2 regions of the Microbulbifer sp. THAF38 genome follow, and region 2 is predicted to be linked to the other one. Evidence: predicted binding sites of a transcription regulator. Region 2 holds the regulator's gene; the other holds the start of a gene.

Region 1 (15,325 bases), 1.4 Mb from region 2:
TCAGCGCCATGACGGATTCGATCGCGAAAGACACTTGGTCGATGGTGTCGCGAATACGCAGGATGATTTTATCCAGCTCTATCACGCTGACACTGGGGTAGTTGCGTACCAGGTCGTTAACTAACAGCTTGTCTTCTGGAGGAAGATAAAAGCTGGTGATATAGGTGGCGGGAAAGTCCTCCAGGGTGCCTGGGGCAAACAGCATATAAAAATTCGGGCGCATGCTGTTCCAATCCAGAGAGCGGAAACTGGCCACAGGGGCCTCCACTTCCAGTCCGCCGATGGAAAAGCGCAGGTTGTCACCAAGAGCCAAGTTGAGTTGGGCGGCCAGTTCCACCTCAACCGAAACTCCTTTACTGGTTTTGTCCCACCACTCGCCTTCGAGGATACGGTTATCCGGTGCCAGGTTTTCGGTCCAGCTCAGGTTGAGTTCCCGGCGCACGCCGTTGGGGCGGTCCTTGAGATCCTTGGTAAGGGTGTCATTGATGGCGATCAGGCGGCCGCGCACCATGGGATAGAACTCGGTGCTGCTGACTGCCTCTTTTTCCAGCATCTGCTGCATTCCATCCACATCTCTGGGGGCAATATTCAGCAGGAAGTGGTTGGGTGCTTTTTCAGGCAGCTGCATACGCCACTCGTCGATGAGTGCGGTGCGTGCAAAGACTAGGGACAACATTGCCAGAAGGCCGGTGCCGAAAGCGGCGATCAACAGCGTATTGAAGGCGGCGCGGCGCTGCAGACTACCCAGAGCGATACGCCAGGCGCCACCTAAAGAGGCCAGCTTTCCGCGCACCAGCAATTGATTGACCAGGGCGCTGCCTCCCACCAACAGTCCCATACCGGCGAGTAGGGCCAGGGTCATAGCCAAACTGCCTGACAGCCACCAGATCAACAGTAGCATGGCGCTGGGGCCGAGGATGAGTCCCAACCATTCGCGCCTGTCGGGGTTGCTCCAATCTTTGCGCAGCGTTTGCATGGGATCGGTACGAGCTAGGCGAAACAGGGGGGGCAGGGCAAAACCCAATGCGCAGGCTAAACCGGTGGCGAGGCCCACAAGCAGAGGGCCCCAGTGGCTGGCGGGTGGTGCTACCGGGAAGAAACCAGCCATCAGATTGACCGCCTGGGCCTGAATAAAACTGCCCAGGGCTAAACCAAGGCCGGTGGCGATCAGTGTGAGAGCGGCCAGCTGGCCCAGGTAAATGGCGAGCACCTTGTTGCGCCCGGCGCCAAGGCTTTTCATTACCGCTACATAGGCGGTATGTCTCAGCCCATAGCGCCGTGCGGCAAGCCCTACGGCAACACTGGCGAGTAGCACGGCGAGGCTGGCGGCGAGAAATAGGAAGCGCTCAGCGCGATTTAATGCGGAGGCCACCCGCGGCTGGCCCTCGCGCAGGTCCAACACCCGCTGGTGTTCAGTCAGCTGCGGTTTTAGCCAGGCAAAATACTCTTTTAGTGCCTGGTCGTCCCCGGCAAAGAGATAGCGGTAGCGCACCCGGCTGCCGGGCTGGATAACGCCGGAGGCCGGTAGGTCCTCGATATTTGCCAGTACCCGAGCGCCCATATCGAATAGGCTGGTGCCCCGGTCAGGCTCCCGCTCCAACAGGCCAGTCACTTTGAGTTGTGTATCGCCCAGGTCGATGGAATCGCCAAATTCAATTTCCAGCAACGGCAGGAGGCGGGATTCCACCCAGGCTTCTCCAGGAGGAGGCCCCTGTTGCGTGATTTCACTTGAGGCATCCGGCGAGCGCCGGATCTCCAGGTGACCAACCAGTGGGTAGCCACCATCTACGGCCTTCACCGAGACGAACTGAAACTGGTCATTGGCGGAGATCATTGAGGCAAACTGAATGATTTGCCCCTGCTCCAGCCCCTGTTCCTTGGCTTTATCGAGCCAAGCCGCGTTGACTGGCTGGCTGCTGCGCAGGACTCTTTCTGCAGCCAGGAAGGTAAGCGACTGCTGCTCCATCGCGCGGGTGAGGCGATCGGTGAAATGGGCAATCGCGGTTACACAGGTCACGGCCAGTACCAGGGCACTGGCGATGAGAGCCAGCTCGCCACCGCGCCAGTCCCTGAAAAGCAGTCGCAGAGGCAGCATCAGGCGGACACCTCCGAGAAGCTGTCGTCCCCGGCGAGGGGCTCGTAGGACTCCACGGCACCTGCCGACATACGCAGGTGAGTGACGCAGCGTTCAGCCAGGCGCTGCTCGTGGGTTACCAGCACCAGAGTGGTGCTGGACTCGGCATTGAGCTTAAAGAGTAAATCGATGATTTTGGCGCCGTTGCCGGCGTCCAGGCTACCGGTGGGTTCGTCGGCGAATAGGATAGCGTCCTCGCCACTGAAGCTGGCGAATGCCCTGGCAATGGCGACCCTTTGCTGTTCCCCGCCGGAGAGTTGACGCGGGTAATGGCCCAGGCGATGCTCGAGCCCCACCTTGGCCAGGAACTCCTCCGCGCGTTTGGCGGCGCCGCGTTCACCGCGCAGCTCACTGGGCAGCATGACATTCTCGCGAGCGGTGAGGCCGGGTAGTAGCTGGAAGGTTTGGAAGACAAACCCCACACAGCGGGCGCGTACCGCAGCACGTTGTTCTTCATCCATGGCGGTAATTTCTTCGCCGGCCAGCCAGATTTTTCCCTCACTGGGCTTGTCCAATCCAGCTAATAGACCGAGCAAGGTGGACTTGCCGGAACCTGAGGCACCGGTCACAGCGAGGCTCTCTCCGCGCGCCAGTTGCAGGGAGATATTGTTTAATAGGGTCAATGGCCCTTCGCTGGTGGAGACTCTGTGATACAGGTTTTCTGCCGTAAGAATGGCGGACATACTGTGTTCCCTATACGGATGCGCGACTTTTTGGAGAGTATGACATGACGACAGCCTTTTTTCGGCAGTTGGCGGCTCAATTCAGCTTGGTACTGTTGCTGTTTATCCCCATTGGGGCTGCCCAGGCGAGTGCGGCGGATACCTTGTTGGTCTTGGGAGATAGTATCAGCGCTGCCTACGGCATCAATGAAGAGCAGGGCTGGGTGCAATTACTGCAAGAGCGCTTGCAGGAAAAGGGCAAAAAGGTTCGGGTGGTCAATGCCAGTATCAGTGGCGAAACCACGTCCGGTGGCCTGACACGTTTGCCGCGCCTGATGGAGGAGCACAGTCCCCGTTGGCTAATCGTTGAACTTGGTGGCAACGATGGTCTACGGGGCTACCCACCTCAGTCCTTACAGCGCAACCTGATGGAGATGGTGAAGCTGGCGAAGAATTCTGGTGTAGAGGTTTTACTGCTCGGCATGCGTATTCCGCCCAATTACGGCCGCGCTTATACCAATGCCTTTGCCGCCGTTTACCCCAAGGTGGCCAAGTCCGAACAGGTTGGATTGGTGCCCTTCTTCCTGGAAACCGTCGCGCTTGAAGACGGCGCCATGCAATCCGATGGTATACACCCAACGGCCAAGGCACAGCCGGCATTACTGGAGCATGTTTGGCCCTGTGTTGAGTTCCTGTTAGCGGAAAAGTCGGATGGGGAGTCGTGTACTCCGTGATCGAAATGCGTACAATCGCGCCCCCTAGCAATATGAAAGCCTCGCTCCACACTGATAGGCGATGGCTGTGACCCCCAGCCCCGGTCACCGGTACCGAAATAGTTAGAGAGACACCATGTCCGAAGTGGAAAATCGCCGCGAGCGACTCGAATTCAACAAACTGCAGAAACGCCTGCGCCGCCATGTGGGTCGCGCTATTGCCGACTTCAACATGATTGAAGAGGGCGACAAAATCATGGTTTGCTTATCCGGCGGTAAGGATTCTTACGCCATGCTGGATATTCTGCTGAATCTACAAAAAACCGCCCCGGTGAACTTTGAGTTGGTGGCGGTGAATATGGACCAGAAGCAGCCTGGTTTCCCTGAGCATATCCTGCCGGAATATCTTCGCTCCCTCGGCGTGCCACACCATATCGTAGAGAAAGATACCTATTCGGTGGTGCAGGAAGTGGTGCCTGAAGGCAAGACCACCTGTAGCCTTTGTTCACGACTGCGTCGCGGTACCCTCTATGGTTTTGCCGAGGAGATTGGTGCCACCAAGGTGGCTCTTGGCCATCATAAAGACGATATCGTCGAGACCCTGTTCCTGAATATGTTCTACGGCGGCCGCCTGAAGGCGATGCCGCCCAAGCTGCGTGCAGATGACGGGCGCAATATTGTGATTCGCCCGCTGGCTTACTGCCGAGAAGAGGATATTGCCCGTTATGCGGAATTCAAGGAATTTCCCATTATTCCCTGTAACTTGTGCGGTAGTCAGGAAAATCTGCAGCGCCAGGCGATCAAGCAGATGTTGCGGGAGTGGGACAATAAATTCCCAGGGCGCAGTGAAAATATCTTTGCCGCATTAACGCGTATATCCCCGTCGCAACTGGCGGACAGGGATCTCTACGATTTCGAAAGTCTGGAGTTGGATCGCTCTACGCCGTCGGCTGCCGAGCGCCCTGACCATTTAATTCAGCGCCAGGTGAACTCTTGGGAGCCGGATGATGCGCAGGAGGCTGAGCCCCAGTATATCTCGGCGCTGAATTTGTAGGGTCGGCGCCGCTTACCAGTTGGGCGTAACTGCATTCAAAATCCTGCGTAGTGGCACTGGGTCCGTGATGGAAGTGTTGGTGCCACAACCGCGCCATTTTGGTCACATTGCAGGTATCTGATTCGGGGATTTTATGCACATCGGCTGAGCGATACACCAGCCAGGCTATGGCCGTGGCGTAGCGTAGGTTGGTGGTCAGTTCACTGTGGGGGTGATCGAGAAAGTCCCGCTGGCTGGCGAGGCCCCGAATTTTTGAGGCCAATGCGGGGTGATTAATCAGGTAGTCGTCCCAGATTTCCCGGTGAGTGTGGGGCTGAATTTGATAAATCCCAAGCCCGTGGCGCCGCCCTTGTTTAAGGTGGAAGCCCAGCTGAGATTCCTGCGCGGCAGTGCCCAGCAAAAGGTTTTCCATGCCCTGGCTCCAGGCTCTCAAGTGCTTGAGGGTTGGGCGGATAACCTGGAGGCGCAGTTCGTCCAGACAGATTCCCATAGTATTTTCTTTTTTCTGTGGTTGTTCTGAATATTTAGTTTGTGGATTGAGTTGACGCCAGCCGTTAAGTAGATTTACGCGCAATAAACATAATTATTTTTGAAGTGGCTCCGGTTCTGTAGCGCATTTCGCTCAAAAAGCGAGCAGGGCGTCACAGCTATTGCCTTCTTTCGGTGCCACTCCTTTTTGAGCAGAAGGAATTCCTATGTCCGCAGAGTGGCTCGTTGCCCTGACTTTTATTGCCTACCTGGCCCTTATCCTGGTGATTGGCGTTTACGCTTATTTGCGTACTAAAAATGCCAGTGATTATTTTCTCGGTGGGCGCTCATTGCCTCCTGCGGTTGCCGCGCTATCGGCCGGCGCTTCGGATATGAGTGGTTGGTTGTTACTTGGATTGCCCGGGGCCGCCTATGCTGCGGGTCTCTCTGCCGGTTGGATCGCTATCGGGCTTTTTTCCGGTATCCTGCTGAGCTGGGTAAGCATGGCGCGTCGCCTGCGCATTTATACCTATGAGCTGGATGACTCCCTCACAGTGCCCGCTTACCTGGACCGCCGTTTCAAAATGGGCCACCCCTATCTGCGGACGGTGTGCGCGATCTTTATTCTGTTGTTCTTTCTCTTCTATGTGGCTTCGGGCCTGATTGCCGGCGGCAAGTTATTCGAAACCGTATTCGGTTGGGACTACCACTGGGCGGTGATTGTCGGTGCCATTGCAGTAATTTCTTACACCCTGTTCGGTGGTTTCCTGGCGGTATCCTGGACCGATGTGTTCCAGGGCTTATTAATGAGTGCTGCTCTGATTGCCGTACCACTGGTTGTGATTTCGGACCAGGGCGGTTTCTCTGCCAGTTGGGCCCAATTGCAGGCGCAGCAACCGCAACTAACGCATTGGCTCACGGATGGCAGTGGTCAGACGTTGGGCTTAGTGGCCATTCTCAGCTCCCTGGCCTGGGGACTGGGTTACTTTGGGCAGCCCCACATCCTGGCTCGTTTTATGGCGGTGCGCAGCCCAGATGATGTGCCTGCAGCGGCGACAGTTGCGGCAGTCTGGTCCTTGATCGGTTTTCTCGGCGCTATGGCGGTGGGTCTGTTTGCCCATCTGCAGATGCAGCAGGGATTGCCCGATGGTGAGACTGTCTTTATGGAGCTGGTTCAAGTGCTGTTCCACCCGGTTGTTGCGGGCGTACTGCTGGCGGCGATCCTCTCTGCCATTATGAGCACCGCAGATTCTCAGTTATTAGTGTCTTCCGCTGCACTGGCAGAAGATATCTATCATGTCTGGTTTGGTCGCAAGACCAGCCCGGAAGCCATGGTGAAAGTTGGGCGCTGGGCTGTGGTGGGCCTTTCTCTGATTGCTGTATGGATTGCTATGGACCCGAATTCCAAGGTTCTGGATGTGGTGAGCTATGCCTGGGCAGGTCTGGGTGCCGCGTTCGGCCCCGCTCTGCTGATCAGCCTTTATTGGTCACGTATGACAGGCAGCGGAGCCATTGCCGGGGTAATCGTGGGTGGTACCACCGTAGTGGTTTGGGAGCAGCTTTCTGGGGGAATCTTTGATATCTATGAGTTGTTGCCTGGTTTCATTTTCTCAGCAGCTGCTATCGTCATAGTTAGCGCGTTGACGAAATGTCCGGAAACCGTGGCTTCTCAACATAAAAAGCTGTTGGGATAAGCCTGGGGGCTGCAGGGTTCTGTGTCGATGAGCCCAGCGACTTGTCTGCAGCGCGAAGGGCGCGCCCCATTGTGGGCGCGACTGTTGTGAAGCGAAAAGGATTTCCATCCGCAGCGATTATTCAAATAGCGGTTGGAGATACTGAGTGATCAAAGTTCATCTCGGTGATATCACACGATTGAACGTCGATGTCATCGTCAACGCCGCCAATACCCGCCTGCTTGGCGGCAGTGGTGTGGACGGAGCCATTCACCGCGCTGCGGGCCCTGAGTTACTGGAGGCATGTCGAAGTATCGGCGGATGCCCGGTTGGTGAGGTCCGCGCTACCAGTGCTTTCTCGATTCCCGTCAAACGTATTTATCACACTGTCGGCCCGGTCTGGCGTGGCGGCCGCCTGGGTGAGCCGGAGTTGCTGTCGAGCTGCTATCGTCAGTGTCTGACTTTGGCACGGCGGGAGAGTATGCGCTCTATTGCCTTCCCGGCAATTAGCTGTGGTGTTTACGATTACCCTCCCAGGTTAGCAGCGGAAATTGCGGTGGAGCAGGTGCAGCACCACTTGGAGAAAGAGGGGGCGCCGCTGAGCATCGTCTTTTGTTGTTTTGACGAGGAAATGGCTGAGCTCTATCACACCCAGCTGGATGCCTATGTGCGGCGTTAACTGGTGACTTTGCGCATTGGCCTGATTCATTCGGCCATTGATTGCGCTGCGAGTGTTAAGCAAGATAAGTAACTGGCAATAAAAAATAAGAAAAGGAGATTGTCATGCGCAGTGCCCAGCAGTGGTTTGCCGAATACGGTGAAAGCCATCAGAACCCCATCAACAAGTCCATTCACTGGATTGCGGTGCCGGTGATTTATGCCACCGTTGCCGGTCTCCTATGGGATATCCCACAACCGCAGTTCATGGCCGCAATTCCCTGGTTGAATTGGGCTGTGGTGATTACGGTACCCGTGATGTTGTTCTATTTTGCCCTGTCTTTCTCCATTGGCCTGGGGATGACGGCGTTGACCGTGGTGTGTTTATGGGCCTGGTCTGTGGTTGAGCGGCTGGGGGTTCCCGTGTGGCAGACGGCGCTAGGGCTGTTTGTGGTGATGTGGGTTTTTCAGTTTATCGGTCATCACATCGAAGGGAAAAAACCTTCATTCTTTAAAGACGTTCAATTCTTATTGATAGGCCCCGCTTGGGTGATTGGCTTTATCTATCGCAAGCTGGGTATTCAGTACTGACTCCATTTCTTGCTAACAAGAGAGAGGCGATGGACCAGTCGCCTCTCTAGTGATCTCACTCCTTAAATTGGGCTAGCGGTTGTAATGGACCGGCACCTCTAAAGTCTCTTTCACTTCCTCCATCACTACGTAGCTGGTGCACTCCTGTACCTCCGGTAGAGTCAAAAGCGTTTCGCCATAAAACTTACGGTAGGCACTCATATCGGCAACTCGGGCTTTGATCAGGTAATCGAAATTACCTGAAACCAGATAGCACTCCTGTACTTCCGGTAGTGCCGCCACGGCATTACGAAACTCCTCGAAGGCATCCTGGGCGGAACGGTTTAGGCGAATCTGCACAAATACCACCAGGGCAGCGTCGAGGAACTCTGGATTGATTAATGCGGTATAGCCCTGGATAACCCCATCGTTTTCCAGTCGTTTCACTCGCTCGACACAGGGGGTTGCAGTCAATCCCACCTGACGGGCCAGTTCTGCATAGCTGGTGCGGCCATTTTTCTGCAGGACCCGCAAGATATTGCGGTCCACGGTATTTAGCTCTCCCGCGCGCTTGCGCATACCTTGTCTCCTTTGTGAGCGATCAGCTCAAAAAATGGTCTTGATACGAGTGCGGCTAGTTGATTCCACTAGTTTGATAAAAACTCTTGTAGAAATCCACTTTTAAAATGGCCCTATACTGGGGAAAACGCAGAAATTAGGTGTGGCTCTAATCCGTTGAAGAGACTACGCCAAACGCAGAGATTAAGGAGCAGAAAATGTTGATTGGCGTCCCGAAAGAGATCAAAAACCACGAGTACCGTATTGGCCTGACGCCGTCGAGTGTTCGCGAACTGATCGGCCATGGCCATCAGGTAATCGTACAGAAAGATGGCGGTACCGCTATCGGCTTTACTGACGAAATGTACGAGCAAGCCGGAGCCAAGATCATCGATACTCCGGAAGAAATTTTTGCCACCGCTGACATGATCGTCAAGGTAAAAGAGCCCCAGCCTCACGAGTGCGAAATGCTGCGACCCGGACAGGTTCTTTACACTTACCTGCACCTGGCTCCAGATCCCAAGCAGACCGAGCTTCTGGTGAAATCCGGTGCGACCTGCATTGCTTATGAAACCGTGACCGACCGTTTCGGCGGCCTGCCACTATTGGCGCCGATGTCTGAAGTTGCCGGTCGTATGTCCGTACAGTGCGGTGCGCACCACCTGGAGAAAGCTCAGGGTGGCCTGGGTGTATTGCTTGGCGGCGTTCCCGGTGTAGCTCCTGCCAAGGTGCTGATTATCGGTGGCGGTGTGGTTGGTACCAATGCGGCCAAGATGGCGCTGGGTATGGGTGCCGATGTCACCATCCTGGATCGCTCTCTGCCGCGCCTGCGTCAATTGGACGATATCTTCGGCGGCGCTGTGCGTACCGAATACTCCACTAATGACGCGATTGAAAAGCACGCGTTGGATGCGGATTTGGTCGTAGGTGCAGTTCTGATTCCTGGCGCTGCAGCTCCGAAGCTGTTGACCCGCGATATCATCAGCCGCATGAAGAAAGGTGCTGTGGTTGTGGATGTGGCTATTGACCAAGGTGGTTGTTTCGAAACCTCCAAAGCGACCACTCACCAGGAGCCCACTTACGTTGTCGATGGTGTGGTGCACTACTGTGTTGCCAATATGCCCGGTGGTGTAGCGCGCACCTCTACCATGGCTCTGAACAACGCTACGCTGCCTTACGCTGTAGCTTTGGCAAACAAAGGCGCTAAACAGGCGCTGCTGGATGATGCCAATTTGCTGGAAGGCCTGAATGTCCACGCCGGTATGGTGACTTACAAGGCAGTTGCCGATGTATTGGGTTATGAGTTTGTTGATCCCAAGCTGGCTTTGCAAAAAGTTGCCGAGGCTGAAGGCGCTGTAGCTTAATAATTTGCGGCTGCTATGCAGCCGCTTTTTGAACAAGAAAGCGGTAACGCGCTTGTTTTGAAGAGAATTTTCCCCGGAGCGCTCTTTGGCGTTCCTCTCTGTGAGACCTGGTGGCCTCTGTCACCATTGTAGCCGCGTTTGTACGCGGCTTTTTTATTAATGCTGTATTGCTGTCCTTAATCGAGGCTGGTGTTCCAGCAAGATAAATAGTCGTCTTCCCAGCTGTATTTCTCCCTTCAATCAATACAATTATTTGTATCGAAATAAAAAGGGGAGGTCTTGTTGGTCTCCCCATGGATATTTATACACCCAGTTTCTATCGTCTCTTCTTCCCTGAGTCTGGCCGGGCTTTAAGGGCTAGAACAGCCAGACTTCAACTCGGCGGTTCTTGATTTTGGCTCTGGAATTATTAGAGGCAATAGGGAGGTAGGCTCCAAAGCCCTGAACAGGAGCAGTATTGATTTTATGATCGCGCAGAGCTGAGCGGACGGTCACTGCGCGAAGTTTGGATAGGATCACTGAACGCTCTGGGCTGACTTTTTCATCGCCAAACCCGATAAGTAATAGTTCTCTCTCCTGGTTTTGTGGTTTTTCCATAAACTTTGCCAGTCTCTCAATATCCTGTTGAGCTTTGTTGTCCAGTGAGGCGCTGCCCTCTGAGAATCGGAAATTGATACTGAGGCGCTCAGCATTTTGGGTCAGTTCCAAATATTCACTTGGTCCTTCCCGAGACTCCTCTGGTTTAAAGCCGATGGGGGTTTGCGCGACGAATCCGGAAGATTTCACCTGCTCCTGCCCCGACTCACTTTGTACGAAATGCAGAAACTCTTGAGCTGTTGAGCTGGAAGAGTAAACCGGAGCGTATAAGAAAAGACGGCGTGACAGGGGGTAGTCTTCCGTAGCAATGGTCAGGTGCTCAGGAGCCTGCGGGAGTGTATTTTGGTCAGAAACGGCTACGGCTTTTGCCTGACGAATGGATGCTAGTCCAACAAAGCCGATTCCGCGCGGGTCTGAGGTAACAAGGTCGGAAAGTTGATCGTTGGACTCATAGCGCTTGGCCCTGCTGGAGAGAGAGTAGCGCTTGCCTAGCACCAGGCTTTTAAAGGTATCCCAGGTCCCGGACTGATCATCTCGTGCATAAATATTAATGCGGCCCCTGCCTTTGCCGAGTTCTGACCAGTCTTTTATTTGGCCGGAAAAAATAGCACTGATTTCCTGTAAGGTCAGTTGGTTAATAGGGTTGCGCGGATGCACGATAATCGCCAGTCCATCAATAGCAATGACATGTTCTGCCTTGCGGCTGCGCATATCACCCATTTGGCTTAGGGCGTTGAGCTCGCTCTCTTTGATAGGGCGCGAAGCCATGGCGATATCTGCTTGAGCCAGTTTGAGTCCTTTAAAACCAGTGCTGGAACCGTGTGCAGCTATATCGACAAATATAGTGTTATTGCCAACTTTTGCCTGCACACGCACTTCGTTGGGGGTTCCGAGTGGCTTGATACTGATATCAGTGGCTCCTTTCGCGGTGAAATAATCGCGAACCAAGCTGGGTGCCAACTGAGCACCAATGGTATTAGAGCCGTGCAGGCTGAATAATTTTCCGTTGCTGTCTGAAGAAAAAGGCGAGACTGCGGCTGAGGCAATAGGGCTTAGAAGACAAATAAGAAGAAGTATTATTGAGCGGCATAATCGCTGAAAAAATAGGTTCATGTGATCCTGGACCCTAGGGAAGTAAAACGAGGCCGCAAAATATGTCTTATTTATGACAAAATGATGAAATCTTGATGAATAAAGCGTGCACAAGTCTCAAACTTAAGTTCAGTGCAGGTCATGGCGCTGGAGCAATAAACTGGAGCAATAAAGAGGTCATGTTGCTGAGACTTATTGAATGCAAAAGGTTAGCGATATTAACAGTTTGTGAAAAAAATTTGAGAAATGCGGGGCACAAGCACCATCAAGCGCCTTGAAGCCGGCTTGTGACTACTCCGCGAGATTTTTCCTTTGGGTTTGTTATTACTAACTGGAGGGAAAAAGTCGGCTTACCAGAACTGGCAGAGCCGTCTCTACCCGGAGAATCCGTGGGCCTAAGTGTACAGAATGGAATCCGGCTTCTTTGAGCTTTTCAACTTCGTAGGCAATAAATCCCCCTTCGGGGCCAATCGCCAAGGTGCAGTTCTCACTGAGGTCCATTGGACAGGACGTGCCACCGATAGGGTGGGCCACCAATTTGTGTGAACCTTGAGAGAGTTCGGGTAGCTCATCCTCTACGAAGGGTTTAAAGCGTTTGCGCAAGAGGATTTCCGGCATTTGAGTATCGACAGCCTGTTCAAGTCCGAGCAGGCATTGTTCGAACAGTTTCTTCTCGTCCAGCCAGGGGGTTTGCCAATAGGATTTTTCCACCCGGTAGCTATTGATCAAGACCAGCTTCTTAACTCCCAGTGCAGTGACATGCTGAATAATGCGCTTCAGCATTTTGGGGCGTGGCAGTGCCAGGATCAGGGTGATTGGTGGAGGTGGAGGCGGATTCCTTGTTAGTTCCACCCGCAGCTCAACCTGTTGATCGTCGAGGCTGGTAATTTGCCCAGAGCCGATATTTCCATTCAGCAGGCCCACGCGCAGTTGCTGGCCGGGCTCGGCCCGGTGGACTTTGATGATATGTTCCAGCCTGTGGCCAGAGAGGCGGACGATATCGGAGCTGATAAAGTCAGCTTCATGTAAAAGAATCAGGTTCAAAACCGGGTCTCTTGAGACTATAGAAAATTACTGTTGCGAATGAGTCTTCACCGCTCACCGCTCACCGCTCACCGCTCACCGCTCACCGCTCACCGCTTAGCACTGGCAATGGCGCCCTTACCGAGGCCCTCATAGGCGCGAACCTTGATTTCAATACCCGGGTGCTTTTCCGCGAGAGTCGTGGCGATATATTGAGCCAATTGCTCAACGGTGGTATCGCAATCCAAAATTTCACAAGCACTAGCGGGTAATTCCAGAGTGAAATCTCCCTGCTGGGCCCGGTAGGCGAAGGTTAGGTTGTGTGTATTTTCGTTATCGTCTTGGCAAAGATCTTCCCGGGTGCCCAAATAAATATCTTTCCAGCGTTGCGCCCACTCTTGCTCTAATTGCTCGTCTCGATCTCCCTCGACAAATATTTGGATCCGGGAGCGGTGGCCGTGGGCAATGCGCTGGCAGTTACCCTGGTGTTTTTTCAGGCCGTGGCTGTAGTGATAAAAAGCATCCTGGATTTGTTCATCTTCAAACGACAGCTTGAGCTGTTCGACACTGGCTGGGAAGGAGCTGGCCAGTTGTTGCACACTCCAGCGGGCAACATTTTCTGCATTGATAATGTCACTTTCCACCAGGGCGAATGCCTGCTCCGGTCCCGATACAGAGATTTGCTCTCCACTCGCGAGCAGCCACTCGAGAGAGATATTGCCATCTTGTTGATGGGTCAGCGTCAGACCGGGGGCAAGGGTGGGAACCAAGAGACGATGGTCGAGCTGATCATCTAACCAATGGCGCAATGTCTTTTTAACGATACCAAAATCGCAAACCATACCCTGGTTATCGAGTGCGCCATCCAGGGCGGCATTCGCCAGCCAGGTTTCGCCTACGAGCCCGCGCTGATGGTCCAGGTAGCTGAAATCAACATTGGTCAAATTATCGACAAAAAGGTGCATGGGTAACTCTTCAGAAGGGGGTAAAGTAGTAGTCGCCTATTATAACCTGTTAATAGGGCTGGAACTCGCGCCTTTAACCCTCTATAATCGCGCCCTCTTCGGATGCACCGAAGATCGTTGTGGTGGCCCTTCCGGTCCCCTCGCAATGAACAGCTGTGAACCCCGCCAGGCCCGGAAGGGAGCAACGGTAGCAGTGGTATCATGTGCCGAGGGTGTTGCTGGTTGGGCCGCCTCCTTAAATGCCTACTGATCCCCCATTTCCTTTTATTCCTGTATCTCATCGTCGTTCGCTCTGACTGCTCCCGTCGGCCTGTAGTTGTTTCCGATAGCACCGTATTTTTCCCCAGAAAATGGCAAATATGGGAGATTTTGTGCCGATCTGCATTTAACTTGTGGGCTTACCATCGCTGGTAACGGCAGGCTTATGCTATAAACGGCGACAGTTATAACTAGGCCCAATAATGATTATCTGAGGGGAAGATGAAGAAAGTTGCTCTTGCCATTGCAGCTGCAGTCGCGCTGTCTGCCTGTGACAGCGGCCAGCAGTCACAAAAATCCATGGGGGTGGCGCAGGCCACTGCAGAAAGCCCTGCGGCCAAAAAGGGTCCACTGACAGCTGAGGATGCCAAAGCATTCCTTGATGATGCACAGGCCCGTCTGGAGAAAATGGCCCAGGAAATGAGCCACGCCGCTTGGTTGGCATCTACCTATATCAATCTTGACTCGCAGTATGTGGAGGCTCTCGCTTCTGAGCGCTATACGACCATGGCTGTGGAGCTCGCTTCAGAAGCGGCTAAATTCAATGATCTGAAGCTCGATCCAGATACCCGCCGCAAGCTGACCATGCTGAAGCAGGGGCTGGTATTCCCGGCGCCGAAGGATCCCGCCCTGACTGCAGAGCTGGCCCAGATCGGCTCGAAAATGCAGGGTATGTATGGCGCCGGTAAGTACTGTCGGGAAGAAGAGGGGGCTGATAAGTGTTACACCCTGACCGAGATGGGCCAGGTAATGGCGACCAATCGCGACCCAGAGCTGCTCAAGGATTTGTGGGTTGGCTGGCGTAAAGTTTCCCCGCCTATGAAGCCGCTATATGAGCGCCAAGTGGAGATCGGTAATGCCGGTACTGAAGAGTTGGGCTACGACAACCTGAGTGTTTTCTGGCGCTCCAAATACGACATGGAGCCCGATGCCTTCGCTGCCGATATGGATGCTCAGTGGGGCAAGGTGAAACCCTTGTATGAGGCATTGCACTGCCATGTGCGCGCCAAACTGAATGAGCACTACGGCGATGAGGTAGTACCTGCTCAGGGTAAGATCCCCGCACACCTACTTGGCAATATGTGGGCTCAAGAGTGGGGCAATGTCTATGACCTGGTCAAAGACGATGACATGCAGGCACCCTACGACCTGACCCAGCTCGTAGTTGATTCAGGTATGAGCGAGCAGGATATGGTTAAGGCAGGTGAGAAGTTCTTTACTTCTCTCGGCTTCAAACCATTGCCGCAGACTTTCTGGGAGCGCTCTCAGTTCACCCAGCCTCGCGATCGAGATGTTGTTTGTCACGCTAGTGCCTGGAATATGGATGGTCAGGATGATATCCGTATCAAGATGTGCATCAACAAGACTGGCGAAGACCTGGTCACTATCCATCATGAACTGGGGCACAACTTCTACCAGCGCATTTATAAGGAGCAGCCCTTCCTCTATAAAGAGGGTGCTAACGATGGTTTTCACGAGGCTGTTGGCGATACCATCGCTCTGTCTATCACGCCTAAGTACCTGAAGGAAATTGGCT
Region 2 (15,325 bases):
GTAACGGCGGAGGAGTATAAGTCGATAACTACTTTAAATTATTCAGATTTAGAGTACTCTTATCATGATCATTACTACAGCCCTATGGGATGGCCAGATTACCCAACGTCAGGTTATTTTGTTGAGGAAAGAAAATCAGAAACCTCAACCGTAGGTACTACTTACTTTTTTGGAGGAAAAGAAACTCTAGGGCCTCTAAAAGAATTTGAGTACATCAATAAGGTTAACAATATATCAGTACAATTCACCCGGTTAGAAGATTCGGCAGATTATTGGTGGCGGAAAAATAACCATCAAAATTCATTTTCTACAAAAGGTGAGTATTTTTCTGAAAATGGTGTAGTGCTGAGTACTGAAGTGCTTAACCAAAGAGATAAAGATGTTTATAGTCAGTCAGTCGGTTATTTATTTACTCCGAATCTTTTAGTGAAATTGAACTATAGTGATTTTGAGTATGATATTAAATATAAGACTTTCAGTGTAGATGAAGAAGTTCCCTCATGGACTAGCCGGCATTTCAAGTTTGATGAAGAAGAGTTTTCATTAACCGCTCAGTATAACCACCAATTGAGTGATACTGACTATCTTGGTTTTACCATGATTATTGGCGAGGAAACAGACGATCATACTTTATCCTCCAAATACTTCGTGAATTTTGGAAATGATAAATATCTAAGTGTTGAAGCGAATTATTATCATGGGAACGGAAGAGCATGGGATAATGTTTCCGAATTGAACGCCTCCGGGTTGAATGCAGAGTTCTATTTTAATAAAGAGACTTCCGTCAATATAGCCTATGATGAAAATCATCGTTATAAATTAGGGTTCTCCCACTTCTTTAATCGGAATATTGCCTTTGACGTAGCTTACTTTGCTGCAGCAACAAATAAGTACAATGGATATTACGAAGATTATGGGTGTGATGATTGCGATGCTTATCGGTATGACGAATACCGGCTGGGCCTGAGAGTTCAGTTATAATCTTCTGAAAAGAAAAGGGCTATTTAATAGCCCTTTTTAATTTTTAAAATCAAAACTTCTAATCGGTAAATTCAGCCTTTCCCCGTCAAGGCCTGCATCCGGGCCTGCGCTTTAGAGCCAATTTCTCCTCCCGCCCCGGCTGCAGTTTCATAGTGCTTAAAAGCACTTTGTTTATTCCCCTGCTTTTCATATACCTCGCCCAGGTAGAAGTGTGCGTAGGCTGTTTCCAGGTAGCGTAGTGAGCGGTTTAAGTCTCTCTCCGCTGCGGTGTAATCATTTAGCTGCGCACTTGCCATGCCGCGTTTTAACCAGTGGGAAAACAGTGCAGGGTTTTTCTGCACGGCACGGTCATAGGCTTGGTGGGCTTTATCAAATAGTTTTTTCTGGGCGAGTAGATCTCCTTCCAGTGCGAAGAAAGAGGCCTCTTTTGGTTGTTGCTTTTGTGCCTTTCGTACCAAATTCAGTGCCGTATCAAACTGCTTTTTATTGGCTGCGTTTAGGGCATCATCATAATTTTCATAGGCATCGGCATCACGTTTCAGTTGCGCTATGGCTTTTTGATAGGCATCGCGGTTGGTAACCCCGCCCTTGGGCAGGGATTTACTGTGCTCGATATTGGCGCTGACACGGGATTGTGATGGCGGGTGGCTGGCGAAGAGGGCTTCCAGGCCATTGCTTTGGCGACCCTTGGAGAGTTCAACGAACTTGCGTTGCAGACGCACGGCGCCCTGGGGATCATAGCCGGCGGCAGCCATATATTTCATGCCGTATTCGTCAGACTCCAGTTCGTTACTGCGACCATAGCGGGCGATATAGGCGGAGCCTCCCAGCTGACTGCCGGTAGAAATAAGGTCTGCATAGGCGGATTCCTTGGTGGCCGCACCGAGTACTGCCAGCCCCGCCCCGAGCACCTGCTGCTGTGACATGGCGGTGGCGGAGTGGCGTGCTGCAGCGTGAACTATCTCGTGGCCGAGTACAGCGGCCAGTTCCGCTTCATCCTCGAGCAGGACCAGCAAGCCCCGGTTAATGGCGATTTTGCCTCCAGGCAGTGCCCAGGCGTTGGGAACGGAGTTGTTCAACACCACAAATTCATAGGGTAGCTGCGGTTGGTCCGAGACCCGTGCCAGTTTCTGCCCAACCCGGTTCACATACTCTTGCAAACTGGGGTCTATGGTGTACTGGCCACCCTGCTGTTGCTGGTTGATCGGGTATTGTTGCTGCCCTAAATTCAATTCCTGTTGGGTTGAAATCAGGGAAAGCTGTTGCTCTCCGGTCACCGGATTGGTGACACAGCCACTGAGAATTGAGGTCGCTGTCAACGCCAGTGCGGCGAAGAAAGCCTGGTTACGCGAGATCATTGCTTGCCTCCCTGTATAATGCCGAGTATTCAACGATCACCCATTGTACACAGTCGGGGAATAGAGGTTATGACGGCACTTCAGGTAATTGAGTTATTTGCGGGCACCAATCCCGATGGCGAACCGGTGGTGGAGCGCTTACAGGTGCGTGTCAACGAGGATGATAGTTGCCAGTTGGTGCGTTCTCCCGCGTTTATAAAAGGCATCGCCAGCGGCGATTGCATTAAGGTGGATAAAGATACCCAGCAGTTCGAGCTGGTAAAGCGTTCGGGTAATCTGGCGATCCGCGTCTTTTGTCGCGGTAACAGCGCCGAACTTTCCGACCGCTTGAGCCCACAGTTGGAAAAACTTGGAGGAGAGCTGGATCTGGAAGTTCCACGAATGCTGGTATACAGCATCCATGTGAGCTGTGGTTTCGACAAAATTGAACAAATTCTTAATAGTGTCTGCGATGGTGCTAACAGTGCTTGGTACTACGGCAATGTCTACGACCCCAAAGATGGCCAGACCCCACTCAATTGGTGGCAGGATATACTGAAGCCAGAGTAGGCTATTGACCGCCGGTCCGAGCGGCTGGACCCAAACGGAAAGCGAAGCAGCGATAAGTAAGGCACCCGATGTTAATAGTGATTTCTCCAGCCAAGACGCTGGATTACGAGAGCGAAATTCCCACCCTGGAAACCACTCAACCGGATTTTCTCAAGGAGTCAGCGGCACTAATCAAAGAGTTGCGTGATTTGAGTCCGCAACAGGTCTCTAGCCTGATGAAGATTTCCGACAAGCTCGGTGTGCTGAATTACGATCGCTTCCAATCCTGGAAACGCCCTTTCACTGATAAGAATGCACGCCCAGCCCTGCTCGCTTTTAAGGGTGATGTTTACACTGGTCTGGCTGCCGAAACCATGGGTAAGCGCGATTTCAGCTATGCCCAGAAGCACCTGCGTATGCTCTCCGGCCTCTATGGCCTATTGCGCCCACTGGATCTGATGCAGCCCTACCGCCTGGAGATGGGGACCAAATTTGAAAACAGTCGCGGTAAAAATCTGTATGAATTTTGGGGAGAGCAAATTACTGAGGCGCTCAATTTACAGCTGCAAGCGCTGAAGAGTCGGGAGTTGGTCAACCTCGCTTCTAATGAGTATTTCAAGGCGGTAAAGCCCAAAGCGCTCGATGCGGAGGTAATCACTCCCCACTTCAAAGATCTAAAAAATGGTCAGTACAAAATGATCAGTTTCTTTGCCAAAAAGGCGCGGGGCATGATGAGCCGCTGGGCCATTGAGCAGCGGGTGAAGAAGGCGGAGGAGCTTAAAGGCTTTGATATGGCTGGCTATTCCTATAACTCGAAGATGTCCAGTGAACGGGATTGGGTTTTTACTCGGGATGAGCAGCCGTGAGCGATTCCAGTCTGCCGGATGCGCCGGCTTGTGCGCGCAATCGCGATCCAATACTTTCCCACTTGCGCCGCCTGTTGGAGGATAGCCAAAAGGTATTGGAGGTGGGGAGCGGCACGGGCCAGCATGCGGTCTATTTTGCCCCGCGCCTGCCCCACTTAATCTGGCAGACCTCGGAACGCGCAGAAATGCTGCCCGGCGTACGCGCCTGGCTGGCGAGTGTGCCCGCACAGAACCTGCGCCAACCATTGACCCTGGATGTCGATGCGTCCTGGCCTGAGTTGAATTTTGATGCGGTGTTTAGTGCGAATACCCTGCACATCATGTCGCGGGAGTCGGTCCAGCGCTTTTTTCACCAACTGCGTACCCTGCTACAACCTGGTGGTTTGTTGGTTGTTTATGGCCCTTTCAAGATCGATGGTAGTTTTATCGGCCCCAGCAATGCAGATTTCGACACCTATCTTAAAGAGCGCAATCCCGACAGCGGTATTCGCGATCTGGAGTGGTTGGACCAGTTGGCAGGGGATGTAGGCATGCAGCGAGAAGAATTAAATTACCTGCCAGCGAACAATCAGTTGGTTGTTTGGCGTAAAAACGATAACAAGGAGTGATTATGCCCGTATGGTTTGAAGTGTCGGTCGTTGTGGCGTTTGCCATTGGGGCTGTTTTCTTTTTCGCTAAATACCGCGAGACCGCCGCCGCCCTGCATGAGAGTGAGCGTATGAAAACACGTCTCTCCAATGACTTGAATCGCTATAAGGATGTACCGCGGCTGCGAGCTTTGCGCGATGCATTGGTCGGTACCAAACCTCTGCCCGTAGATGATGACGGCAATGAGCATCTGCTATTGCGGGATGGAGACTTGCAGTTGCATCACTTGATTTTGCGCCGGGAGAGTACCCCGGTACACGATGAAGAGGAAGCTACCTACATAAAAGATGGTGAGCCGGTAAAGCTGTCAGAATTTGAATAGCTTTTACTGATACAGGGGCGGATCAGGAATCCGCCTTTTCGTTTTGTAGCAGTGCCCTGGAGGGTTTTTCTTCCAGCTTGGTGGAGGGGAAGTGCAGGGTGAAGGTACTGCCCTGACCGGGGACGCTCCGAACACTCATTTCTGCGCCGTGGCGCAACAGTACATGTTTGACAATGGCCAGGCCCAATCCCGTACCGCCACTATCGCGGGAGCGACCGGGGTCTACTCGGTAAAAACGTTCGGTAAGACGCGGGATATGAATCGGATCTATGCCGATACCCTGGTCCTGCACACTGAAGTGTCCGCCATCCTTATCCTGCCACCAGCGCAGCTGGATTTCTCCGTTCCCCGGACTGTATTTCACCGCATTGAACGCAAGATTAGCGAAGGCGCTGTGTAGCTCGCTGGCATCGCCGCGAATGCTGCAATCCCCTTCGCAGTCCACCGTGACCGGGTGGCGGTCACCGCTAAAGCTGCGTGCCTCCCGGGCAACCCGCTCCATCAACTCGCGGACATCCACGGAGACGTCGCTGGATTTCCGCTCGGAAGTCTCCAGGCGTGCCAGGAGGAGCAGATCATTGACCAACGTGGTCATACGCGCGGCTTGTTCCTCCATCTGAACCAGAGGGCGACGCCAGGCGGGGGGAGCCATATCGCTGCTCTGTAGGGTTTCCAGGTAGCCGGCGATTACGGTGAGCGGAGTGCGCAGTTCGTGGGAGACGTTAGCGACAAAATCCCGGCGCATCTGCTCGAGATTGTGCAGGCGAGTGATATCGCGAACGATCACCAGAGCTTCATCCTTACCGTAGCGGGTGACTTCCAGCTGCAGGTGAAGAGCTTCATTACCCGGCGCCTGCAGGGTCAGTGGTCCGCGGGGACTGTTGTCCTCGCTGTGCATATAGCTGACAAATCCGGGATCGCGCACGAAGTTCACCAGGGACTGTCCCTGATCGCTGGACTGTAGGCCGAGCAGCTCGCCGGCGGCGGGGTTCCACCAAGCCAGATGGTCGCCATTTTCCAATGCCACAATACCTTCGCGCAGGGCACTGGTACTGTCCTGAACACGGCGCAACATGGCGTGCAGCTTTTGTTTTTCGCGGCGGTGGCGGCGCTGCATGCGGTAGAAGTCGTCGTAGATTTCGCCCCAGATGCCAAAAGCGGTGGGCGCAGGGCCGCGGCGGCCATTGGCCAGCCAGCGATTGAAACGGTGCTGTTGCCACAGCACCGAGAGCAGGTAGGCTGCCAGCCCCAAGATCAGGGTCAGGGACCACTCGGAGGTGGTGAACCCTAGGGTTAAGCAGCCCAGTGCAATAATTAAAAAGCGCGAAAATTCGCCAATACTGCGATCCAACATAGCCTTGCCGTGTTACCTGGCGGTCGTCGGGAGGGCTGGTGTCCACCCCCGCACTCAGTACATCTTAGAAACCCGGTCCTCTACAGGAATGACCAAGGGTTACCGCGGGAGTCAGTGCCGATCCAGGGGATTGTCACACTTTTTCGACAGTTTGCACAGAAAATCGATAGCCGGTGCCGCGCACCGTCTGGATATAGCGGTCGTGACCATCCAGTGCCAGCGCCTTGCGCAGGCGGCGGATATGCACGTCGACCGTGCGCTCCTCCACATACACATTACCGCCCCAGACATGGTCCAGCAGCTGGGTGCGGGTGTAGGCACGCTCCTGGTGAGAGAGGAAGAAGGTCAGCAGGCGAAATTCGGTCGGGCCCATATCCACCGGCTGTCCCTTGATGTTGACCCTGTGGCTGAGAGGGTCCAGAACCAAATCTCCGGCGCTGAGGGGGTCTTCGGGGGTGGCTGGGCCGGCGCGGCGCAGCACTGCCTTGAGGCGCGCCACCAGTTCGCGGGGGGAGAATGGCTTGGTGATATAGTCGTCGGCGCCCGTCTCTAACCCTTTGATTTTATTATCTTCTTCACCTTTGGCGGTGAGCATGATAATGGGCACCGCAGTGGTCAGCTCGTCGCGTTTGAGGCGGCGGGCCAGCTCCACACCGGATACATCGGGCAGCATCCAATCGAGGAGAATGAGGTCTGGCTTTTCGTCGATGACCAGGGCGTGGGCCTCCTGGGCGTTCTCCGCCTCCAGGCAGCGGTAGTCTGCCATTTCCAACGCCACCCGTAGCATATCGCGGACTGCTGCTTCGTCGTCGACAATCAGGATTGTTTTACTGTGCATTTGGCTGCCATACCCGTTCTGTTGTCAGAAGTTCCCGGTTATGACCGGGGATTAAACGGGATTTATATGACAAATATATGACGGTTATGCCTCAACTCCCAGACCTGGATCAATTGAAGAGGTAATGCAGGAATATTCCGGCAAATATCGCCAATCCGACCCAGTTGTTATGGAGAAATGCTTTGAAGCAGGCGTTTCTGTCCCGGTCGCGGATCAGCCACTGCTGGTAGCAGAAGAATGCCGCCACGATAGCCATAGCCACATAGTAAATGGCTCCGAGAGCAAAGCGCTGGCCCATCAACAGTAGTGCCAATAACACCAAAAACTGCAGGGCTGCAGTCATGGCTCTGTCCATATCCCCGAACAGAATTGCCGTGGATTTGACCCCGATTTTCAGGTCGTCATCCCGATCCACCATGGCGTAGAAGGTGTCGTAGCAGAGAGTCCACAACAGGTTGGCAGTATAAAGAAGCCAAGCCTGTGGCGGGACTTCGCCAGTCACTGCGGCAAAAGCCATGGGGATGCCCATACTGAATGCCGCACCCAGTACCACTTGTGGCAGGTGAGTATGGCGCTTTGCGAAGGGGTAGCAGAAGGCCAATGCCAGTGCTGGCAATGACAATAAAATCGTGAGCAGGTTGGTGGTGAGGACCAGTAGAAAAGCCGCGAAGCTGAGCCCGGCAAAGAGGCCCAGGGCTGCCTTGGGGGTAATGCTTCCTGTGGCGAGGGGGCGCGTGGCGGTGCGCTTTACATGGCCGTCAATCTCGCGGTCGGCAAAGTCGTTTACCGCACAGCCGGCCGCGCGCATCAGTATGACTCCCAGAGTGAACACCGCAAACAGGTGCTGCCCTGGCCAGCCGCCCGCGGCGAGCCAAAGTGCGGCCCAGGTTGGCCATAGCAGTAGCAGGGAGCCGATGGGCCTATCCATACGCGCCAATTGCCAATAGGGCATTACTGCGGGCCAGCGCGCGGCGATTTGTTGGCTGATCACGGTAGCTTATCTCCCTGTGTTTGGTTATTGGTTTGTGGGGGCTATGGGTGGGCCGTCGGGACGAAAGTGCGTGAGGAAGGCCTCTGCCACCAGCAGGGGTTTGCCCCGCAGCCAAAATATTGAACGGCGCCCCCAGACGTTATCGCCCTCGTTGCAGAGCCCTTGAGCCTGCAAATCGGGGTTGCGGCGCAATTGGTTGAACTCTATCTCACCGCGGCGAATCCCCGGTTCGCTGAAAAGCAGCTCCCCCAGGGGGCGGCTGTCCAGGCTGCGCAGGTTGCGGGACTTGCCCTGCAGGCTGCGCAGGGGCAGGACACTACGAGCGTAAACCCAGGGCTGGCCACAGCCCAGCAATAGAACCTCTCGCACCAGGGCGCGGCTGCGGCGATTTAAATTGAGTGCGCGGCACTCCTCGGCGCGGGGCAGTTGCCAGCTCTGGCCGAGTACCCGCACGCTAAAGTCCCCCCCACTTAATTGCTTCAGGGCTGCAGTGAGCGAACCGGTGTACGCCAGCCACGGCATCAGGTTTTCCGGTGGCTGGGACTGCGCCGGTTCAAATGGCCGCCCCTGCCAATCGCCCGCAGGTACAAATGGAGATTGGTGCAACGATAACTCCGCAGTCTGCAAAAGGGGGCATTGTACCCTGCCCTCTGGCGGCTGGCGCCACCCCGTTGGATTTTTGCTCACCGGGGCGGCAATGGATATAGTGCTCCCTTTAATGAAAACAATGAATTTATAAAGAGAAGCTTGTTATGGGGCTTACGACCAAAATTCTTCTGGGGATGGTGGCGGGCATCGGCCTGGGGGTCTTGTTCAATTACTTGAATGCCAGCCAGTTGTTGGGTGCCGGCGTTACCGAGGCCATCAATCTCTATCTGACAGAGGGGCTCTTCGACATCATCGGCCGGATCTTTATCGCCTCGCTGAAATTGATGGTGGTGCCACTGGTATTGGTTTCCTTGATCAGCGGTGCCTGTGCCCTGTCAGAGGGCAGTCGGATCGGGCCGCTGGCGGGTAAAACTGTCCTGCTTTACATGCTCACTACGGCGATTGCCATAACAGTGGCCCTGTGCCTGGCACTGGTATTCCAGCCTGGGGTTGGTGTGAGTGAGGCCGCTGCGACAGTAAATTCTACATTCCAGCCAAAGGAGTCTCCGCCCCTTTCTGAAGTCCTGGTGAATATCTTCCCCACCAACCCGGTCGCGGCTATGGCCGAAGGCAATATGCTGCAGATTATCGTGTTTGCCCTGTTGATGGGCTACGCGATTTCCCGTTGCGGTGAGCCGGGCCAGCGAATTGCCGCTTTCTTTAACGATTTGAATACCGTTGTACTGCGCATGGTTGGAGTGCTGATGGTATTTGCACCCTATGGAGTATTCGCTCTCTTGGCGAAGACATTTGCGGATCTTGGATTCAGTGGGTTAGTGCAACTGGGTAAATACTTCCTGGTCGTTTTATCTGCCCTGTTGCTCCATGCTCTGGGTGTTTACTCGATAATCTTGAAGCTTTTGAGCGGCCTCAACCCGCTGGAGCTGCTAAAGAAAATGTGGTCGACCATGGTCTTCGCTTTCAGTACCGCATCCTCAGCGGCTACCATCCCGGTAACCCTGTCGACGGTGGAAAAGCGTCTCGGCGTCGATAACAAGATCGCTGCTTTTACTGTACCCCTTGGCGCCACTATTAATATGGATGGCACCGCGATTATGCAGGGGGTGGCTACGGTCTTTATCGCCCAATTCTATGGCATTGATATTGGTTTTACCGGCTATCTCACCGTAATTCTGACGGCAACTCTGGCCTCCATTGGTACCGCGGGTGTGCCCGGAGTTGGTCTGATCATGCTCGGTATGGTGCTGCAGCAGGTGGGTCTGCCGCTGGAGGGTATCGCGATTATTATCGGCGTCGACCGCTTGTTGGATATGGTGCGCACTGCAGTGAATATCACCGGCGATGCGGTGGTGAGCAGCGTGGTGGCGAAGAGTGAGGGCGCACTGGATGAGGAGGTCTACTATGACTCCAATTACAACAGTGTAAATGCCAACGACCAGCAAAATACTATCGGCGCCCACTGAGGCGCCCAGGTATCAAGCCTCGGCAAAGCGGGGCTTGTTCTGTAGCCAGCGCTTGATCAGCTGGCTGCGCATTTCCTGATTCAGAGCCGGAGATACGGCGATTTTTTGCACCTGCGGCAGCAGTTCCGCATCCCGCTGTAGGTCGGCGATGCGGTGCTGGATCTCCCCGGTCTGGCGGGTGCCGAGAATTTCACCGGGGCCGCGCAAACGCAGGTCCTCTTCCGCGATGGCGAAGCCGTCGCTGTGCTGGCGCAGTGCCTGTAAACGCGCGCGGCCATTTTGTGAAAGCGGAGTGCCGTAAAGCAGTACACAGTGACTGGCAATAGAACCGCGCCCTACCCGACCGCGTAGCTGGTGCAGCTGGGCGAGGCCCAGGCGTTCGGGGTTTTCGATAATCATCAGGCTGGCATTGGGCACATCCACCCCGACCTCGATCACCGTTGTTGCTACAAGCAGATCCACCTCACCGGCTTTAAAGGCACTCATAACCTGCTCTTTCTGTTCCGGCTTGAGGCGCCCGTGTACCAGGGCTACGCGCGCACCGTCGAGCATCTCCGCTAATACCTCGGCGGTGGACTCCGCTGCCTGAGCCTGCAGGCTCTCGGACTCCTCAATCAGGGTACAGACCCAATAGGCCTGGCGCCCTTCGGCGATGGCACAGTGCACTCTTTCCATCACCTGATCGCGGCGATCGTTGGAGATTGCCACGGTGTTGATCGGCTGGCGCCCGGGGGGCAGCTCGTCGATGATGGAGCAATCCAGGTCGGCAAAGGCGGACATTGCCAGGGTGCGGGGTATCGGGGTAGCGGTCATGATCAACTGGTGTGGCTGCAGCCTGCCGGTCGCTCCGCTGGCAGCGCCCTTCTCGCGCAACTCCAAACGCTGGCGCACCCCGAAGCGGTGTTGCTCGTCGATAATTACCAGCACCAAATTGTGGAATACCACGCCTTCCTGGAAGAGCGCGTGGGTGCCCACCACCAGCTGCGCCTCGCCACTGGCAATTTTGCCCAACTGCTCGCGTCGCTCGGCGGCCTTTAAGCTACCGGTGAGTTGCGCGACCTGAACACCGAGAGGTTCAAGCCAGTTGCAGAAGTTGATTCTGTGTTGTTCGGCGAGAATCTCAGTCGGTGCCATCACCACCACCTGAGCCCCAGCGCCGATGCCTTTGAGGGCGGCCATGGCGGCTACCAGAGTCTTGCCGGCGCCGACGTCACCTTGCAGCAGGCGCATCATGGGGATGTCCTGGGCGAGGTCTTCGGCGATCTCCTCGCAGACCCGCTGTTGTGCACCGGTGAGCGCAAATGGCAGGCGCGAGCGAAAATCCCTCTCCAGGGATTTGTTTACGGGCAGTGGCGGTGCCGCGACCCTGGCGCTGTTGCGCCGCAGTTCCAGCAGGCTCAAGTGGTGTGCGAGCAGTTCTTCCAATGCCAGGCGCTGCTGCGCGGGATGCGTGCCGGCGGCGAGCTGTTCCAGCTGGGTGCCGGCAGGGGGCGAATGCAAATAAATCAGGGCGTCACTCAGGGGATAACGCAGTGTTTTTGGTAACAACTCAGCGGGTAGCAGCTCAGTAACCGCTCCGCTTCGCAGTAGAGCCACTGCCTGCTGCATCAGGTCGCGCATACGCCCCTGGCTAACGCCTTCGGTCAGGGGGTAAACCGGTGTCAGGGTTTCCTCAGTAGCGGCGTTTTCACTGCCGACCACCTCAGTTTCCGGGTGGTACAGCTCCAGGCCGGCGGCGCCGCGTCGTGCCTCGCCGAAGCAACGCACGCGGATACCGCGGGCAAAGCGATTTTTCTGCGCTGCAGAAAAGTGGAAAAAACGCAGGGTGATACTGCCGCTCATATCCTGCAGCTTCACTACCAAGCTGCGTCGGCGGCCGAAGACCACATCGGCTGCGGTCACTTCACCTTCAATAACGGCGTCCATGCCGGCGGTGAGTCCGGCTACCGGCACGACCCGGGTGCGATCCTGGTAGCGCAGTGGCAGGTGGAACAGCAGGTCCTGCAGGGAGTGGATATGCAGTTTGGCCAGCACCTGGGCAAACTTGTCCCCTACCCCTTTGAGGTTGGTGACCGGCTGATCCGCGAGGCTGTTTATGGCTCGATCAGGTGACACTGGCTGATGGCCTCACGCAATATATCGATAGCACGGTGGCGTGGAAAACTGGCGCGCCAGGCCAGGGCGACGGTGCGTCGAGGGCCGGGTGCCTTAAAGGGGCGGGTCTCCAGCAGCCCGCTGGCATATTGCGAGGCGGTGGCAGCGGAGAATGGCAATACGGTGATGCCGAGCCCGGAAGCCACCATGTGTCTCAGGGTTTCCAGCGAACTGCCATCGGCAGCTGTGCGAATGCCTCCACCGCCACTCTCCTTGTCCATAGTCACCTGTAAATGTGGGCAGGCTTCCAGCACCTGGTCGCGGAAACAGTGGCCCTCCCCCAGCAGCAGTACATTATCTTTGGTGAGCTGCTCGGGCTCTATGAATTCCTGCTGTGCAAGGGGGTGTCCCGCCGGCATTAAAACTACAAAGGGCTCGTCATAAAGTGGCTGGGTGACGACATCGGGCTCGGTGAATGGCAGCGCAATAATGATCGCATCCAACTCCCCCTTGCGCAGGCGCTGGCGCAGGGTGGCGGTGTAACCCTCTTCTACATAAAGGGGCATGTCCGGTGCTAAGTGCTGCAGCTGCGGAATAAAATGAGGGAACAGATAGGGACCGATGGTGAATATCGCCCCAACCGAGAGGGGGCTCGCCAGTTGGTCTTTACCGGCGCTGGCGATATCTTTAATGGCGGCGGATTGCTCCAGCACCAGTTGGGCCTGGGCGACAATGCGCTCTCCCAGTGGTGTGGCCTGTACCCGTGTCTTGGAGCGTTCGAACAGGGCGACCCCCAACTCTTTCTCCAACTTTTTTACCGCGATAGATAGGGTCGGTTGGCTGACGAAGCAGCGTTCGGCAGCGCGGCCGAAGTGCTGTTCCTGAGCGAGAGTGACTATGTAGCGCAGTTCATTGAGGGTCATGGTAAAGACAATTAAAGAATAGTAGTTGATAGCTATTATTCATAAATAATGGCCGCTGGCCACTACTGAACTTCAAGCTGTCGCCTCAAGCACAAAGTTGGAAAAAATTACCAATTATGGAAGGGTATATGGGATTGAGGCGCAAAATTTTGCTATATCTTATGGGGGCCAACAGAATGGAGAAACGCCATGGGAGTTTTATCCTGGATTATTCTCGGACTGATTGCCGGCGCCTTAGCGAAATGGATCATGCCAGGTAAAGATCCCGGTGGTTGGATAGTCACAATGGTGATTGGCATCATTGGGGCCTTTATCGGTGGTTGGTTGGGCGCCCTGATTGGATTCGGTGGACCCGTGACCGGTTTCGGATTTGGCGACATAATAACGGCCACCATTGGTGCGATTATCTTTCTCGCTGTCTACCGCTTACTCAAACGGCGCGGTAATTAGTTCAATTTCAGAGTGGCAGATGGAATGGCGAGGCGCGAAAGTGCCCCGCATCGTTATTCATGGACGGTAAAGCCGCAATCGTTTGCGGATAATTTTTGGCGTACCGCATAAACGGCCGGAGAAAAGGCTAGGGGTTCCCCAGGTAGGGTTTCTCCAGCGGGACGCAACAGCACAATATCAAGGGAATATGGCAATCGACGCTATCCCAGGCGCCCGATTGCCGGGAACTATATGACACAAAAAGAGAAGCTTTGGATCCTTGGGTGTGGCGACCTCGGGGCGCGTCTTGCGCTCAATATAGATCGCAAGCAATACAGCGTATACGGCATGCGGCGCAATCCACTGGTGGCTCTGGCGAGTAAGCGACGGGCAGATGCCGTCAATTGGCGCCGCGGGGATGCGACCAAGGTGGGGGATATAGAGCGCCTGCTGGCGGATGGTGCCGATATCATCCTCGCCACATTTACCCCGGATGAACATACCCCAAGCGGTTATCAGCGCGCCTATGTGGAGACTGCCCGGGCGCTGAGTGAGGCCGTTTCGCGCTTGCCAAAACCACCGCGCATGGTGATTTGGGCATCTTCCACCCGCGTGTATGGCCAAAGCGGCGATGATTTTCTCGATGAGCAGACGCTCCCTGTGCCCAGTGGTTTTCAGGGGGAGGCACTGCTCGCGGCGGAGGATATTATTCACTCGGCGATACCGGGTGCCTGCATTGTACGCTTTGCCGGTATCTATGGCCCCGGTCGCGACCGCCTGCTCTCCCAGGTGCGCGCAGGTCGCTGTGCCCCGCCCCAGCCCCCCCAATTCAGCAATCGTATTCATGTGGATGACTGCATTGGCTTTTTGCTGCACCTGGTTGAAAGACACAAGCAGGGTTGGAAGCCGGAGCCACTGTATATTGGTGCTGACAGCAAGCCGGTGCCCATGTATGAACTGCAGCAATGGCTGGTGAAGGCGATGGGTTACACCAGTGCCCATCTGCGTGAGATTGTGCAGACCAGTGAGCGCCGCTCGAAGAAGCTCAGTAACCAGCGCATGCTCGCCAGTGGCTATCAGCTTAAATATCCCGATTACAAAGTGGGCTACAGCGCATTATTGGAAGCGGAAGGCTAGTAAAAAGCTAAGAGTGGGAAATTTAAGAGAGTGAAAGGTAGAACAGTGAATGAGCCGGGTGTGTGCCCGGCTCTGCAGCATCGTGCTTTCCTGGGTTAGGGCACCATTACTCCTTCGGCTTCAAATTGCGCTCCGAGAGGCAGCTCTTTAACCACCACGGTGGCACGCGCTGGGTATGGCTCCTGGAAAAACTCTGTCATTACCTCATTCACCGCAGCAAAGTTGCTGCTGTCGGTGATGTACAGGTTGAGCTTTACAATATGCTGAAGCGAGCCATCCGAGGCCTCACATACCGCCCCCAAATTGTGGAAAACCTGGCGCGCCTCATCGGCAAAACTGCCTGAAACCATCTGCTGGGTTTTGGGGTCCAGTCCTATCTGCCCTGACAGGTACACAGTATCGTTGACCTTTACCGCCTGGGAGTAGGTGCCGGCTGCTTTGGGAGCCTTGTCTGTCTTGATAATCGCGCGGTTGGGCATTGGGCACTCCATTACTTATTGCTATTTGCAGAAAGCGGGTAAATATAGCGCGCTTTAATGCTGAATGGCAGCGACGCTAAAGGCCAAGAAAAGCCAAAAACTTATCTGCTGTGATCCGCTAACAAATATATCGACAGATTATCTCAAGGGCGTGAGATGCGGATTACAGATGGCAGATTGCGCAGCCTCTTCATGACCCTCGCCAGATGAATCCGACCGCTCACTTCCAGGGTGAGAGAAATCACACTGTTATGGGCGTCCTTTTCGTCCACGTTGATCTGCTCGATACTGGCGCCCTCTTCGGT

What was found. Region 2 encodes PhoB, which activates phosphate uptake and scavenging genes when phosphate is short. Its sites were predicted from a motif close to TGTCATAAANNTGTAACA; they were not measured.
Region 1: a site for PhoB is predicted at 11,604-11,621, ahead of FIU95_RS05490 (substrate-binding domain-containing protein). Genes of this name have one in related genera too.

The regions. Positions count from the first base shown of each region.
Region 1 is NZ_CP045369.1:1,290,394-1,305,718, forward strand. Features, by position in the region: gene FIU95_RS05440 (ABC transporter permease) at 1-2,095, opposite strand, end outside; gene FIU95_RS05445 (ABC transporter ATP-binding protein) at 2,095-2,817, opposite strand; gene FIU95_RS05450 (arylesterase) at 2,862-3,530, shown strand; gene ttcA (tRNA 2-thiocytidine(32) synthetase TtcA) at 3,646-4,563, shown strand; gene FIU95_RS05460 (hypothetical protein) at 4,448-5,053, opposite strand; gene putP (sodium/proline symporter PutP) at 5,259-6,725, shown strand; gene FIU95_RS05470 (O-acetyl-ADP-ribose deacetylase) at 6,871-7,383, shown strand; gene FIU95_RS05475 (DUF962 domain-containing protein) at 7,488-7,952, shown strand; gene FIU95_RS05480 (Lrp/AsnC ligand binding domain-containing protein) at 8,025-8,510, opposite strand; gene ald (alanine dehydrogenase) at 8,708-9,853, shown strand; gene FIU95_RS05490 (substrate-binding domain-containing protein) at 10,211-11,563, opposite strand; gene FIU95_RS05495 (16S rRNA (uracil(1498)-N(3))-methyltransferase) at 11,870-12,586, opposite strand; gene FIU95_RS05500 (6-carboxytetrahydropterin synthase) at 12,676-13,530, opposite strand; RNA gene ffs (signal recognition particle sRNA small type) at 13,660-13,757, shown strand; gene FIU95_RS05510 (M2 family metallopeptidase) at 14,011-15,325, shown strand, end outside.
Region 2 is NZ_CP045369.1:4,598,216-4,613,540, reverse strand. Features, by position in the region: gene FIU95_RS20080 (putative porin) at 1-981, shown strand, start outside; gene FIU95_RS20075 (M48 family metalloprotease) at 1,053-2,339, opposite strand; gene FIU95_RS20070 (DUF4265 domain-containing protein) at 2,409-2,888, shown strand; gene yaaA (peroxide stress protein YaaA) at 2,957-3,733, shown strand; gene FIU95_RS20060 (DUF938 domain-containing protein) at 3,730-4,341, shown strand; gene FIU95_RS20055 (hypothetical protein) at 4,344-4,703, shown strand; gene phoR (phosphate regulon sensor histidine kinase PhoR) at 4,726-6,057, opposite strand; gene phoB (phosphate regulon transcriptional regulator PhoB) at 6,191-6,895, opposite strand; gene ubiA (4-hydroxybenzoate octaprenyltransferase) at 7,005-7,847, opposite strand; gene FIU95_RS20035 (chorismate lyase) at 7,911-8,492, opposite strand; gene FIU95_RS20030 (dicarboxylate/amino acid:cation symporter) at 8,639-9,958, shown strand; gene recG (ATP-dependent DNA helicase RecG) at 9,971-12,073, opposite strand; gene FIU95_RS20020 (hydrogen peroxide-inducible genes activator) at 12,052-12,975, opposite strand; gene FIU95_RS20015 (GlsB/YeaQ/YmgE family stress response membrane protein) at 13,165-13,425, shown strand; gene FIU95_RS20010 (NAD-dependent epimerase/dehydratase family protein) at 13,657-14,541, shown strand; gene FIU95_RS20005 (Rid family detoxifying hydrolase) at 14,637-15,020, opposite strand; gene spoT (bifunctional GTP diphosphokinase/guanosine-3',5'-bis pyrophosphate 3'-pyrophosphohydrolase) at 15,164-15,325, opposite strand, start outside.